Regions from separate parts of the Sphingobium sp. EP60837 genome, predicted to be linked through region 1. Evidence: predicted binding sites of a transcription regulator. Region 1 holds the regulator's gene; each other region holds the start of a gene.

Evidence for each region. The regulator LexA, encoded in region 1, represses DNA repair genes until DNA is damaged. The targets are predictions, from matches to a motif close to GTTCCNCNCTTGTTCT.
Region 2: a site for LexA is predicted at 1,752-1,767, ahead of uvrA (excinuclease ABC subunit UvrA). Genes of this name have one in related genera too.
Region 3: a site for LexA is predicted at 1,406-1,421, ahead of EP837_RS08730 (ImuA family protein). Genes of this name have one in related genera too.
Region 4: a site for LexA is predicted at 1,847-1,862, ahead of EP837_RS05830 (ImuA family protein). Genes of this name have one in related genera too.

Annotation. Positions count from the first base shown of each region.
Region 1 is NZ_CP015986.1:2,469,418-2,472,658, forward strand. It holds gene EP837_RS11975 (ComEC/Rec2 family competence protein) at 1-1,052, shown strand, start outside; gene lexA (transcriptional repressor LexA) at 1,043-1,714, opposite strand; gene EP837_RS21340 (hypothetical protein) at 1,867-2,022, shown strand; gene EP837_RS11985 (molybdopterin molybdotransferase MoeA) at 2,072-3,241, opposite strand, start outside.
Region 2 is NZ_CP015986.1:2,298,680-2,301,920, forward strand. It holds gene uvrA (excinuclease ABC subunit UvrA) at 1-1,741, opposite strand, end outside; gene EP837_RS11185 (UrcA family protein) at 2,200-2,547, shown strand; gene EP837_RS11190 (hypothetical protein) at 2,875-3,108, shown strand; gene EP837_RS11195 (hypothetical protein) at 3,204-3,241, shown strand, end outside.
Region 3 is NZ_CP015986.1:1,800,187-1,803,427, forward strand. It holds gene EP837_RS08725 (DUF6504 family protein) at 1-688, opposite strand, end outside; gene EP837_RS08730 (ImuA family protein) at 606-1,385, opposite strand; gene EP837_RS08735 (DUF1810 domain-containing protein) at 1,486-1,908, opposite strand; gene EP837_RS08740 (SOS response-associated peptidase) at 1,908-2,525, opposite strand; gene EP837_RS08745 (MbcA/ParS/Xre antitoxin family protein) at 2,741-3,091, shown strand; gene EP837_RS08750 (RES family NAD+ phosphorylase) at 3,100-3,241, shown strand, end outside.
Region 4 is NZ_CP015986.1:1,201,599-1,204,839, forward strand. It holds partial or broken gene EP837_RS05825 (Y-family DNA polymerase) at 1-1,137, opposite strand, end outside; gene EP837_RS05830 (ImuA family protein) at 1,037-1,840, opposite strand; gene EP837_RS05835 (sulfotransferase domain-containing protein) at 2,003-3,241, shown strand, end outside.

The sequences.
Region 1 (3,241 bases):
TGCTCTGGCCCGAGGCACTGGCCGGGCCGAGTTTTCAGATGAGCTTCGCCGCCGTGATCGCGATTGTTGCATTGAGCGAGCATCCGCGGTTTCGCGCCTTCGCAGCCCAGCGGGATGAAGGGACGGTCAAGCGCCTCGCGCGCTCCCTAGCCGTTTTGCTGCTGTCCGGGTTCGCCGTGGAGCTCGTGCTGGCCCCGATCGCGCTTTTTCACTTTCACAAGGCGGGAATGATGGGCGCTTTTGCTAATCTGATCGCCATTCCCCTGACCACTTTTGTCGTCATGCCATTCGAGGCGCTGGCCTTATTACTTGACCTTGTGGGATTTGGAGCGCCCGCATGGTGGCTAACTGGTCGGGCTATCGATCTACTGCTGTGGCTAGCGCACAGCGTCGCAGCGAGTCCGTGGGCGGTGGCGACTGCCCCTGTGGTGCCGAACGTCGTGTTCGGCATGATGGTTCTGGGGGGGCTCTGCTGCCTGTTGGGGCGGAGTCGCTGGCGATGGATCGGACTGGCGCCGGTTGCTGCAGGGATCCTGGTCATAGTGACGACTTCGCCGCCCGAGATATTGGTGACTGCCGATGGCCGTCATGTCGCGGTGCGAAGCGCAGAGGGCGGCATGGCCATCCTGCGCGAACGAGCGGGTGATTATGTCCGCGACATGATGGCGGAAAGCGCGGGGCATGAAGGGCCTCTGGCTGCCATGGCCGATTTGCCGGAGGCAAGTTGTTCGAAAGATCTATGCATGGTGGCTCTAACGGGCGGCGGCCGCATGTGGCGACTGCTGGTGACTCGAACCGGCGATTTGGTGCCACGAGAGACGCTCGCGCACGATTGCGCGCGTGCTGACATCGTGATCGCGGATCGCCGCCTTCCGCCTTGGTGCCGACCGCGCTGGTTGAAGGCGGACCGGCGGCTGCTGGCGCGGACAGGCGGGCTTGCCATTGACCTGGATGACGGGGAGGTGCGGACCGGAAAAGTCCCCGGCGACACACATCCCTGGATCATTCAGCCCTCCAGGCGACCGGCACGTCGCCCGTCAAATCAATTATAGCGGCGCAGCAGTCCTGCCAGCTTTCCCTGAATGCGCACTTGCCGCGTATCATAGATCTGCGGTTCGTAGGCGCTGTTGGCAGGGTCGAGCCGAACCTTGGGTCCTTGGCGATGGAAATATTTCAGCGTCGCATCGCTATCTTCAATAAGGGCGACGACGATCTGCCCCTCGCGCGCAACTTCGGTCCGTTGAATGAGAGCGAAATCACCATCAAGGATGCCAGCCTCGATCATGGAGTCACCAGACACCTCCAGCGCATAATGATCGCCTGCGCCGAGTAAAGCGGCAGGAACGGATAGCATATTCTGACCCTCTAGCGCCTCGATCGGAACACCCGCGGCGATCCTGCCATGGAGCGGTATGTCGATCACATCATTTGCAGCGAGGGGCGGCTTGGCGGCAAGCTGTGGCTTCGGCGGGGCGATCCCCTTCGGCGCGCGATGCATCGCTTCTGGAAGCTTGAGCACTTCGAGCGCGCGAGCGCGGTTAGGCAAGCGCCGAATAAAGCCGCGTTCTTCCAGTGCGTTGATTAACCGGTGGATGCCGGATTTAGACCGCAGGTCAAGCGCCTCCTTCATCTCTTCGAAGGAGGGCGATACGCCGCCTTCCTCCAGCCTGTTTTGAATGAAGCTGAGCAATTCCTGTTGCTTGGGCGTCAGCATGCCTGCTTGTCCTCCATGGAACGGATGGAGAACGCATAGGAAACGGAAGGGGGCGAGTCAAGCAACTTGCACGAACCGTAACGAAAGGAACGGACCTGCCGTCTGGCCGTTATCTGGCAGCCTTCCCAAAAGAGGGTGAATAGGAGAGTAAGATGGCGAACCAAAACGACCAGGACAGCAACCAGCGCCGCCAACAGGGTGGTGACCGCTCAAGTCAAGGCGGCCGTCAGCAACAGCAAGAAAACCGCCAAGGCCAGATGGGCGAAGGCAAGAAGGACAAGGGCGGTCACGACAAGCAGCAGCGTTGATCAGCGTCCGGTTTGTATCCGGGGGAGGGGCCGCTTTGCGGCCCCTTTCTCATGAGTTGAGCGGGAGAACGGTTACCTGGTCGCCAGCGGCTGCTGGCGGTGAGCCCGCAGGCCGAAGGATGAGACTGTCGGCCTGAGCCATGGCGGCGGTTGCTGCGCTGTCTTGCGAGGTGACTGCAATCATACCATCGTCGGTGTGAAAGGCGCGAAGATAATCGTCCCGTTCGCCACTGGCGGGCAAGGGGGCGGCCAGCGTCGCGCTGGCGATGCGGGGCAACGGATCGGCTGCTCCGGCCATATGCCGGACGAGCGGTAGAAGGAACAGGGTTGCGGTGACGAACGCCGAGACCGGATTGCCAGGCAAGCCAAGGAAAATGGCGTCGCGCAGTCTTCCCGCCATCAGCGGTTTTCCTGGCCGCATCCGGATTTTCCAGAACTCAAGATCGCCGCCCGCTGCTGCGAACGCGGGACGGACAAGATCATGGTCCCCGACGGATGCTCCGCCGGTTGAAACCATGATGTCGGCTTGGCTGGCATCCTCCAGCGCCCGTGTCATGGCATCGAGATCGTCGGGGATAATCCCGATGTCGAGGATGCTGCAACTCAGAGCGCCGAGCATCGCGGCAAGCATGGGAGCGTTGGAGCAGGGCAGGTGGCCCGGCGGCGTAGGCGCTCCTGGCGGGACCAGTTCATTGCCGGTGGATAGGAGAGCGATCCGAGGGCGAGTGCCGACCGGGAGCGCGCCGTGGCCCGCCAGGACGGCCAGGGCGATCTGCGCCGGGCCGAGAGCTGCACCTGAGTTTAGCAGCAATTGGTTATTGCGGAAATCCGAGGCGGCAGGCCGGACATTACGGCCTCTGGGGAGGGCTGGGCCGCGGGGGTGGACGAGGCCGTTCGAGAGGTCAGCATCTTCCTGAATGAGGATGGTGTCGGCGCCTGGCGGCAATGGTGCGCCGGTAAAGATGCGGCAGCTTTCGCCGGGCGCCAGGGACGGCGGAAGGGCACCGCCAGCCGTGCTTTCGGCTGTGACGCGCCAGGGGCCGGGCCATTCGGCGGCGCGGATCGCGTAGCCGTCCATCGCGGAGAGGTCTGCCCAAGGCTGATCCCGCAAGGAAAGGATATTTCGAGCGAGCCAGCGACCAGCACAGGCTGAGACGGGTAGCTCCTCGGCGGGGAGGCGGGGACCGAGGGCAAGCAGCCGGGCCTGGGCCTCCGCGAC
Region 2 (3,241 bases), 170 kb from region 1:
AGTCGGCGGTGCGGATCGCGTCCTCGTCATGCTCCACGACGATGACGGTGTTGCCGAGGTCGCGCAGGCGCTTGAGGGTAATGAGCAGGCGGTCATTGTCGCGCTGGTGCAGGCCGATGCTGGGCTCGTCGAGGACGTAGAGGACGCCCGACAGGCCGCTGCCGATCTGGGAAGCGAGGCGGATGCGCTGGGACTCGCCGCCCGACAGCGTGCCGCTGGTGCGGTCGAGGTTGAGATAGTCGAGGCCGACATTGTTGAGGAAGCCGAGGCGCTCGACGATTTCCTTGAGGATGGCCTTGGCGATCTGGTTCTGCTGGTCGTTGAGCTGCGCGGGGAGGGTGGAGAAGAAGCCGAGCGCATCGACCACCGAGCGGCGGGTGGACATGGAGATGTCCTCGCCCGCGATCTTGACGGCGCGGGCTTCGGGCTTGAGGCGGGCGCCGTGGCATGTCTCGCAGGGCATGGCGGTTTGGTACTTGCTGAGTTCCTCGCGCATCCAGGCGGATTCGGTCTGGAGCAGGCGGCGGTTGAGGTTGCCGATGACGCCTTCGAAGGGCTTTTTGACCTCGTAGGACTTCTTGCCGTCGACGAAGCGCAGGGTGACGGGCTTACCGGCGGTGCCGTGGAGGATGATGACCTTCACCTCCGGCGGCAAGTCGATCCAAGGCTTGTCGAGGGTGAAGCCGAACTCCTTCGCGAGCGAGCCGAGGACCTGCATATAATAGGGGCTAGGCGGGTTGGACTTGGCCCAGGGGACGATGGCGCCCTTTTTGAGGGTGAGATGCTCGTTGGGGACGACCAGTTCGGGGTCGAACTCCTGCCGCTCGCCGAGGCCATCGCAGGCGGGGCAGGCGCCTTGCGGGGCGTTGAAGGAGAAGAGGCGCGGTTCGATCTCGGGGATGGTGAAGCCCGAGACGGGGCAGGCGAATTTTTCGCTGAAGACGATGCGGTTGGCGGGGATGCCTGCGTTCTTCATTTTGCCGGTGGATTCGGCTTCATCCTCGCGGCCGGGAACGACGCCATCGGCGAGGTCGATATAGGCGAGGCCGTCGGCGAGCTTCAGCGCCTGTTCGAAGCTGTCCGCCAGGCGGGTGGACATGTCCGCGTCCACGGCGAGGCGGTCGACGACGACTTCGATGTCATGCTTATATTTCTTGTCGAGGGCGGGGGCGTCCTCGATCAGATACATTTCGCCGTCGATGCGGACGCGGGTGTAGCCCGCCTTCTGCCACTCGGCCAATTCTTTGCGATACTCGCCCTTGCGGCCGCGGACGACGGGGGCGAGCAGGTAGAAGCGGGTGCCTTCGGGAAGCTGGAGGACGCGATCGACCATCTGGCTGACGGTCTGGGCGCTGATCGGCTCTCCGGTCGCGGGGGAGTAGGGGATGCCGACGCGCGCCCAGAGCAGGCGCATATAGTCGTAGATCTCGGTGACGGTCGCGACGGTCGAGCGCGGGTTGCGGCTGGTCGTCTTCTGCTCGATCGAGATGGCGGGGGAGAGGCCGTCGATATGCTCGACGTCCGGCTTCTGCATCATCTCCAGGAACTGTCGGGCGTAGGCGGAGAGAGACTCCACATAGCGGCGCTGCCCCTCGGCATAGATTGTGTCGAAGGCGAGGGAGGACTTGCCCGAGCCGGAAAGGCCGGTGATGACGATCAGGCTGTCGCGCGGGAGGTCGACATCGACGCCCTTGAGGTTGTGCTCGCGCGCGCCGCGCACGGAAATCGTAGTGAGACTCATGGGCCGTGTTGTTCCAGATTTGTTCTTTGGGGGCAAGTTTATCGCGCGGATATGGGTTAGCGGACCGTGGCTCGCAAGCGGGCATGCTTTCCGGCGCGCGCATGCGGCGGGTGGTCGAATGGTAAAGTGGCCTTAACCTGTTTGGGCCTATGAAGGGTGACGGACTTGCCGCATCGGCGGCGTCCTGATCAGCGAGCTTTAAGAGAGATCCTGGGTAGCCCGACAGCATCCCGGATACGCCCCCGGCCATCCCTTGCGCCGGGGGCGTTTTTTTGGGCGCTGGACTCTATTTTACGCTACGAAAATAAGGCTTTTTGCCTCGACAGCAGGGCTGCATCTCTTTATTGGCGCGCCTTGCTGATGGGGAGGACTGACGGGTCCCAGCCTGCCCATTTCAATCGCGGCCAGATCCCCGGAGAGCGACGGCCGCAGCATTTTGAAATAGGGGGACCCAAATCATGTCGATTGTTGCAAAGATGGTTGCGGTAAGCGCCTGCGCTCTGATGAGCACGGCGGCGATGGCGAGCAGTATTCCGTTCGAATCCAACGGCCGCACCGTCGAAGTGGGCTATCAGGACCTGGATCTGGCGAAAAAGGCGGACCAGCGCGAATTGACGCTGCGCATCCGCCGTGCGGCCGTGAAGGTGTGCCCGGGGCGGTCGGTGCAGGAATCGCGGTCCTGCCAGTTGGCGGCGCTGGATCATGTTCGGGAGCCTATGGCTGCCGCGATTGCGAGCGCTCAGGGGCGGGATGCCGGACAGTTTGCGGAAGTGAGCAAGGACAAGGTGCCTGGCTCGGCGGATTGAAACGGTCCTGCCGTGATAAGTGAAGGAAGGTCCGGTTGATTGCCGGGCCTTTTTTCTTGGGGTGCGCGCGGGCTTCGACAGGCTCAGCCCGAACGGGGGTGGGGGTGGATTGGGGGAGGGACTATCGGGCGGAATGGATGGAAGCGTCTAACCTCCGTTCCGTTCGAGCGTAGTCGGGCAAGCGCATGTGTGTGCTGCCTGTTTCTCGACTTCGCTCGAAACGAACGGGGTGGGGGAAGGCTTCCATGGCGCCCGCGCGGAACCGCCGATTGGCGCTGGCCGTTGATCGGGCGAGGCGCGCATGATGCTTGCGCCGAGGAGAGAGCGATGAGCGACAAGACCGATATCCGGCCCAACAGCCGTGAAGAGGCGCATGACGAGCGCCCCACCGACGCGCAGGACCATGCCGTGACCAATGAGGAAAAGTTGGATGAGGGGCTGATGGACAGCATGGATGCGTCCGATCCGCCGGCGGCGACCGCTCCGGGCGATCATGGCGATCCGGTGCCTTCTTCGGGCTTCCATGAAGAAGATGAAGATGAGGAGAAGGCGGAGCGATAGACGGCGCTGATATTGGTGATATGATCAGCTTCACAGGCGGACCGGATCGGCGGATGGCCGGGCGGTTCGCCTTACCGGCGAGAGGAGCCCTGTTGATGCCGACTTCCACGACCCCCGCGATCGAACGCATTGC
Region 3 (3,241 bases), 670 kb from region 1:
AGCGCAGCAGCCGTCGGCAGAAGCGTGCCTCACCTCCGAAGAGGTGGGTGGTGCCGGTGAGATCCAGCCACAGTCCGTCTTTGCCTGACCGGCAGGCTGTCGGCGTCCAATGACCGACTGCGTGGAGCGCCAGGCGCTCGAGCCAGGCCCGATCGGCATCCGGATCTGCGTCGCGAACCTCAAGGTTGGTCACGAGCGCGCGGGCGTGCGCGGCCGCCATGCCGGGACGCAGGCCAAGCTCAAGCGCCACCGGGCAGGCGGCGGTCACCACGTCACGCTGCCCTGTCCGGGCGATCAGGATCGTGGGCTGTCCCCATAGCGTCGTCCATGTAAGAGCGGGGGCCGAGCGGATGCCGGCGGCGCCCTCATCAGCCGGCATGGCTTTAAAGGGATGCTCCGCCGACTCGCTGCGACGGCCCATTTCGCGCATGGTCGGCCGCTGGTGCGCGGGCAGGGCGTCAATCTCGCTCTGGCTTGGGCGCTGGGCATCATCCCGCGCCCAACGCGCGCCGGGCCGCCAGCCACCGCCGCGGGGCACCGAACAGGCTCCTGGATTGTCGTCGATCGGTCCTGCAAAGCGCGGAGCGAGCGACGGGCCAGCGGGCTCAGGCCGCTTGGCTGGCCGCTCCGACCGCCGCAGGCGCTCTATGGGCAGCTGCGGCAGGTAGAGCGAGGCGACCCTGATCATCGCACGCGTCCAGTTCGAGGGAGAAGGGATTGCCGTTTCGCTGACGGACGAGCTCGACCGACCAGCGCGCGCGTCCGACCCCGGGATGGGGAAGACGCGCCGAAGGCACGCAGCCGATCCGCCAACGGGTCATGGCGGAGGAGAGGCCGCTCAAGGGGCAGCGATCACGGACACGATAGCGGCGGTAGAGCAGCATTGGCGTCTTGCCGTCAGAGGCCGCGAGCTGCAGCCGCCGGGTCGCGGTCTGGTCGGCTGACTTTACCTCAGCGATCACGCAGGCGAGCGAGCCGTCGCGCAGGGCGTCCTCGGTCATGGCGAGGACGGCGCTGTCGCTCGTGCCCTGCGCATAGAGAAGCTTATCCGGGCCAAGCCCTACCTGCTCAAGCCCGGGCGCATAGAGATCGAACCTGGTGAGCGCCCAGAAGACCGTGAAGCCGGGCTGAGTTGCAAAACGGGCGGCGATGCCGGCCGCGAACAGCGTCGCGGCAGCGTCATCGCTGAGCGTCGCAGACGCGGCGGCAATCTCGTGCAAGGCTGCGCCATCCAACCCACGATCGGCTAGGCGCTGGTCGATCGCGTCGATGCCGAAGGGCAGGGCAGGCCCCCGCGCGGCGCGCGCCTGCGTGAGTTCCGCCAGTAGGGCGGCAAGAGGAGTGGTGGCGCGGGGCCGGTCAGATGTGGAAGCGGGGCAAATCATGGGAACATATCGACTCAGATGTTCCCTTTATGTTCCGTTCGGCCGGGCGATTCGTCAAGCGGATGAATCGCCATTTTTCCTCCGCCCGTCTTCAGATGGATCAGTCTGCAAGCATTTGCAGAGTCGCCGGGTCGCGCTCTCCGTCGAACCAGCGGTCCAATGCGCCCGCGAACGACGGACATGGCTGCGCCGCTTCGAACAGGGTTAGCGATGAGCGCAGCTTCATGGCGTCCACGCTACCGAACACGGCGACGGGGTCATCAGTGGCCAGTTGCTGTAGCGCTTCAACACATTCGCGATAGCGCGGGCCAAGCAGGTCGTGATCAAGAAAGGCGCGGGCTTCGTCGATCGACGCGATGCCATAATAATGGGCGGTCGGACTTTGCCCCAGGCCCCGCAGCTGCGGGAAAATGTACCACATCCAGTGCGAGCGCTTCGCTCCAGCCCGGATCTCCGCCAATGCGGTGGCGTAGCTATTTTCCTGCGCCTCGACGAAGCGGGCGAGGGTGGCATCGGTGGTCATCAGAGCAGCGCTCTCTGCGCTGGCGGCGAGCCGTAGACTTGGGTGACGGGCAAGGTACCTTGTGGCAGCCAGCGCAGCACCTGCCCAGCGGGCACGCTCGGATCGAGCCAGTCGACCCATTGCTCGCGGGTGAGGGGGATGATCTGCCTATGATGGTAGGGCGCCACGTCCGGTCCCGCGTCCATGGTGAGCATAGTGAAGGCTTCGCCCACCGGGCTCTCCCGCCAGATGCCCGCGATGCAGAAGCAGCGATGATCGGCCATGGTGAAGAGCCATTTGTCGAGCCGCTTCTGCTTGGGATCCGCGGGATCTGTAAACTCGTAGAAGCCGTCGGCCAGGATGAGGCAGCGGTGAGAGGTGAACTCGCGCCCCTCTGAGCGGAAATTATAGACCGGCTTGCCCTTCGTGCCCGGCCAGCTCCATCGTCGGTTGACCAGCTCCCCTGTACCCCGTTCGCCCTCCACCGATCGAACGATCGGCGCCATGTCGGTCATCTTGATGTCCTCGCGCGCGGGCACGTTGGGCTTACCCTCGGGCATCTTGATCTTGATTTTGAGATCCTCGAAATCCTCGGCGATTGAGGCGATGTCGACCTCCAGCCTATAATCGTTGCACATCGCTCCTCCTTCTTGGCCGCGCTTGCTCCCGGTCATCCGGCAAACCGGATTGATTGGAGGTTTGGCGTACGCTGGTACATCAACGCAGGACCAGTCCGACCGGTTCGCCTCGGCAGTGGCTTCGTCCTTGTGCAGTCGATGTCAAAGCCACTGCACCTTGTATGTCGCATTTTCTGACGCTATCTTGCGTCAAGATTACTGTGTCAGGAAGTGTTATGGACCTGTTAGAATATGCCGATCACGGACTTTTTGCTCCGAGTAAGATCGCGGCAGCATTCCGCACGACCAGCGAGGAGGTTGCCCGCTCGGCCGGCTTGGGTCGTGACGCTGTACAGCGCAAAGAGCGCTTGCGTTCCGATAAAACGCAGCGCCGCCTGAGGGAAATGATCGAGGTGATCACCAAAACCAGCCCGCGCTTCGGATCCCCTCTCATCGCCTATGCCTGGTACAGGTCGGAGCCACTGCCGGGATTCTCCGGCCAGACGGCCATGCAACTCGTGCAGGATGGCAGGGCGAGCGAGGTGCTGGAATATATCGACGCTGTCGACGCAGGCGTTTACGCCTGACTGCGTTCATGCGCTACCAGGGCAAACTCTACCGGGCGCTGAACCCAATCTATGCGCGCGAGCCACTTTCAGGCCGGGGGGCTGCCCTATATGGCGGCCGTTTCAATCCCAAAGGAACGGCCGCTCTTTACGTCGCAACCTCATTGCAGA
Region 4 (3,241 bases), 1.3 Mb from region 1:
AAGGCGATCGATGAGCGCGGCGATCGCTTCCTCGCGACGCGCTTCTCCGCCTTCCAACGCCAGCTGGGTGGCGGCCATCCTTTCAGTCTGGGGCACGACGAGGCACAGCATGTCGAACCCGAAACCAGGGTCGAGCAGGTCGGAGAGGCTGTCGATCCGTTCCTGCACCAGGCGCATGATGGAAGGCGCATCGCGCACGGGCAGGCTGGTTTCGACCCGCAGCGGAAAGGCGAGGCCGTCGGTGCGGAAGAATAATATCTCGAACCGGCGCCCACCCTCTCCCCGTTCGCCAAGACGCTCCCCCGCTTCTGCGGCCATTCCCTCCAGGGTTCGAAGCGCATAGGCGGTGCTGCCTAATGGTTCGGCAAAGCGGCGTTCAATGCGGACAGCGGCGCGCGGGCGACGCGGGGCAAGGGGGCGGTGGCCAAGGCCCAGCAGGCGGTGAAGCGCATCCACCGCTTCCTCGCCAAAACGCGCCGCCAGGGTTGGCGCGGGACGCGCGGCGAGGTCTCCCACCGTGCGCAACCCTGCCCGGCGCAGCGCAACCGCGCTTTCCTCCTCCAGCCCCAGCGCCTCGATTGGCAGGCGCCGCAGGGCGCCATCCTCGTCAGCGGCAGGGACGGAGGCGAAGCGGGCGAGCGCGTGGGCGCCTTCGGGTGTACCCGCCAGCGCATGGCGCACACGCATGCCGTGCCGTTCCAGCCGCTCCATCGCCTCACGCGCCAACGCTTCCTCACCATTCCAAAGATGCGCGCAGCCGCTGATGTCGAGCATCAACCCCTGGGGCGGATCCAGCGCAGCGATCGGCGTATAGCGGGCACAGCCGTCGCACAGCCGCTCCAGCCAGTCCTGATCGGCATGGGGATCGGTTTCGAACACTCGCAGATCGGGCTCGCGTGCCCGCGCGTCGGCCAGCGTCATTCCAGCGCTGAGGCCGATCGCCAGCGCATCGGCGTCCAACGCCATGAGCCGCATCGCCCCGCGAACCGTCTCGACAATGACAGCGGGGGCATCCTGCCCCTTTGCCGTCCAGAGATCAGGCCGCGCGATGCGCAGCCGGTCGAGCGGGAGGAACGGGAACCACAGCGCAAGATAACAGCGAGTCCGCACTGTCACTTCTCCGGTTATGGCGTTCATCGCATTCTTCTCCAAACACGCCCCGGTCGCTGTTCCACACAAGGCGCCATGTCATGCCGTCGGGTCCTGACCGGCGGCGCAGCAAGCTAAGGTCAAAGGCGGTCATTCCCGGCGCATTGCCCGCCAGTGGCACGGAAGGCGCAGCCGTCACCCGCCAGCGCGTGTCAGCTGCGCTGGGCGCCGGATCACCACCGATGCGCAGCAGAAAGGCGGTAACCCCTGATGCTTCCGCCGCGAGCGCGAGACGACGGCTGGCGGTCAAGTCCAGGAGCGGGGCGCGCCCTCGCAATTCGATCACGAGCGCACCTAATGCGGGGCAACGCAGTGCATCGACCGCCGCGCGCAGCAGCAGCGCTTCATCTTTCATGACCCCGATCAACAAATGGGCGGAATCTATTCCGAGCGCGGTAAGGCCGGGGCCATAGGGCTGTCCGGCCGCTCCATTTGCGAGGCGCAGCCAGAACAGAGGAGACTCGTTCGCTGCGAGATGAGCGAGAATCAGGGATAGACCGGCGGTGGCACCTTCATCTTCCTCATTTCCGAACAGTTCATGTATGCGGCCCTGCGCCAGACCGCCCTGAAATGCCTGGTCAAAGGGCCTATGGCCGGTTGCGATGCACGCACCCTCTTGGGTTGCTGGAATTCCTTCCAACGATGCGATGTGCCGCCTGAGGGCTGCAAGCGTGTTCACCGACTCGACCATATAAATGTTCTCTATATGTTCTTTTCGGGGGTCGCATCCCTCCTGTCAATAAAGTTAGCGCAGATTAGGACAGCAAGGAAACTGTTTCACCTTCGTTACACACTTTGGCCATCATCCAGAAAAGTTCCACACGCCAGCGGCTTGCCAAGCTAATCTATATTTATGGACACGCCACTGATCGCCTCACTCACCCAGGCTCCCTCTCTCCTGGCCCGCCGGATTTCTTCAGCCCGTAGTCTGCGGCTGGTATCCAGTGCCGCGACGGCTCTTCTCGCTTCCTATCCGAAGTCAGGCAGGACATGGCTGAGGTTTATTTTGGCGCAATATTTCCTCGCGTCGCGCGAATATTCTCCGATCACAACGCAGAGCATGTTCACCTTTGCGCCGAATTTTGATTTGGATCCTGTGCGCGGCATACCGGCCTTCGTCCGCAGATCGGAAGAGGCTTCCTTTCCTTTGATCCCTTCCACCCATCTGCGCTTCAAAACGACCCTGCCCAGCCGGCTTCCGGTCATATTTCTGATCCGTGATCCGCGGGCGGTACTCACGTCCGATTATCACCATGTCACGCGGCACAAGATGTCCTTCCGCGGCAACATTGACGATTTCCTTGTGGATGAAGACCGGGGCCTGCCGCACTACATAAAATATATGAATAGCTGGTCAACTGGCCTCGCACGGCATGATCATCATATCATATATTATGAGGATCTACTGGCCCATACGGCGTCAGAAGTAGAAAAGTTGCTCAACTTCCTGGGTGAAGCGGTCAACACCCAAGCCCTACAATATGCCGTGGAGAATTCGTCTTTTGAAAAACTGAAGGCATTGGAACTTGCCCAGGGCATTCCCGGTCATGTCTATGACAGGTCGGATGCAGATGCCTTGCGGATGAGAAAAGGACAGTCCGACAGCTTTCGCGAAGAGCTGACAATTGATCAACAAAAATTCATAGAGGATAGCTGCAAATCTCAGTTGAACCGGCGCATGCTGACGAAACTGGACCGGTACGGCTTCCTGGACACGCACCCGTCCGCTGCTGCCGGACAGAGTGGAAGTGCAACACTCGCAGCACCGAAGGAACCGGCGAACGATTCCACGATCAAGCGCCGTCTGACAAATCTCGGGGTGCAACTGCTGAGCGAAGCGATGGTCATCATTGGCCTTGCCGCCATGCTCATCGCTCCGCCCATATTGGCCATAGAGGCGGGCGAATGGCTGTTCCGGCGAGAATGGGACGGCCATTCCCTGGAAGATGGCCTCGCCCTGTTCGGGATCGACAGGGTGGGCCCTGTGGAAACACCGACTGAACAGGTCCTGGACGTTCTTCTGGCGCTACCGCTTACGATCACCTTGTTCATGTATGGCCTCCTCACGCTGTTGGCGGGGGTGCATTTTGGT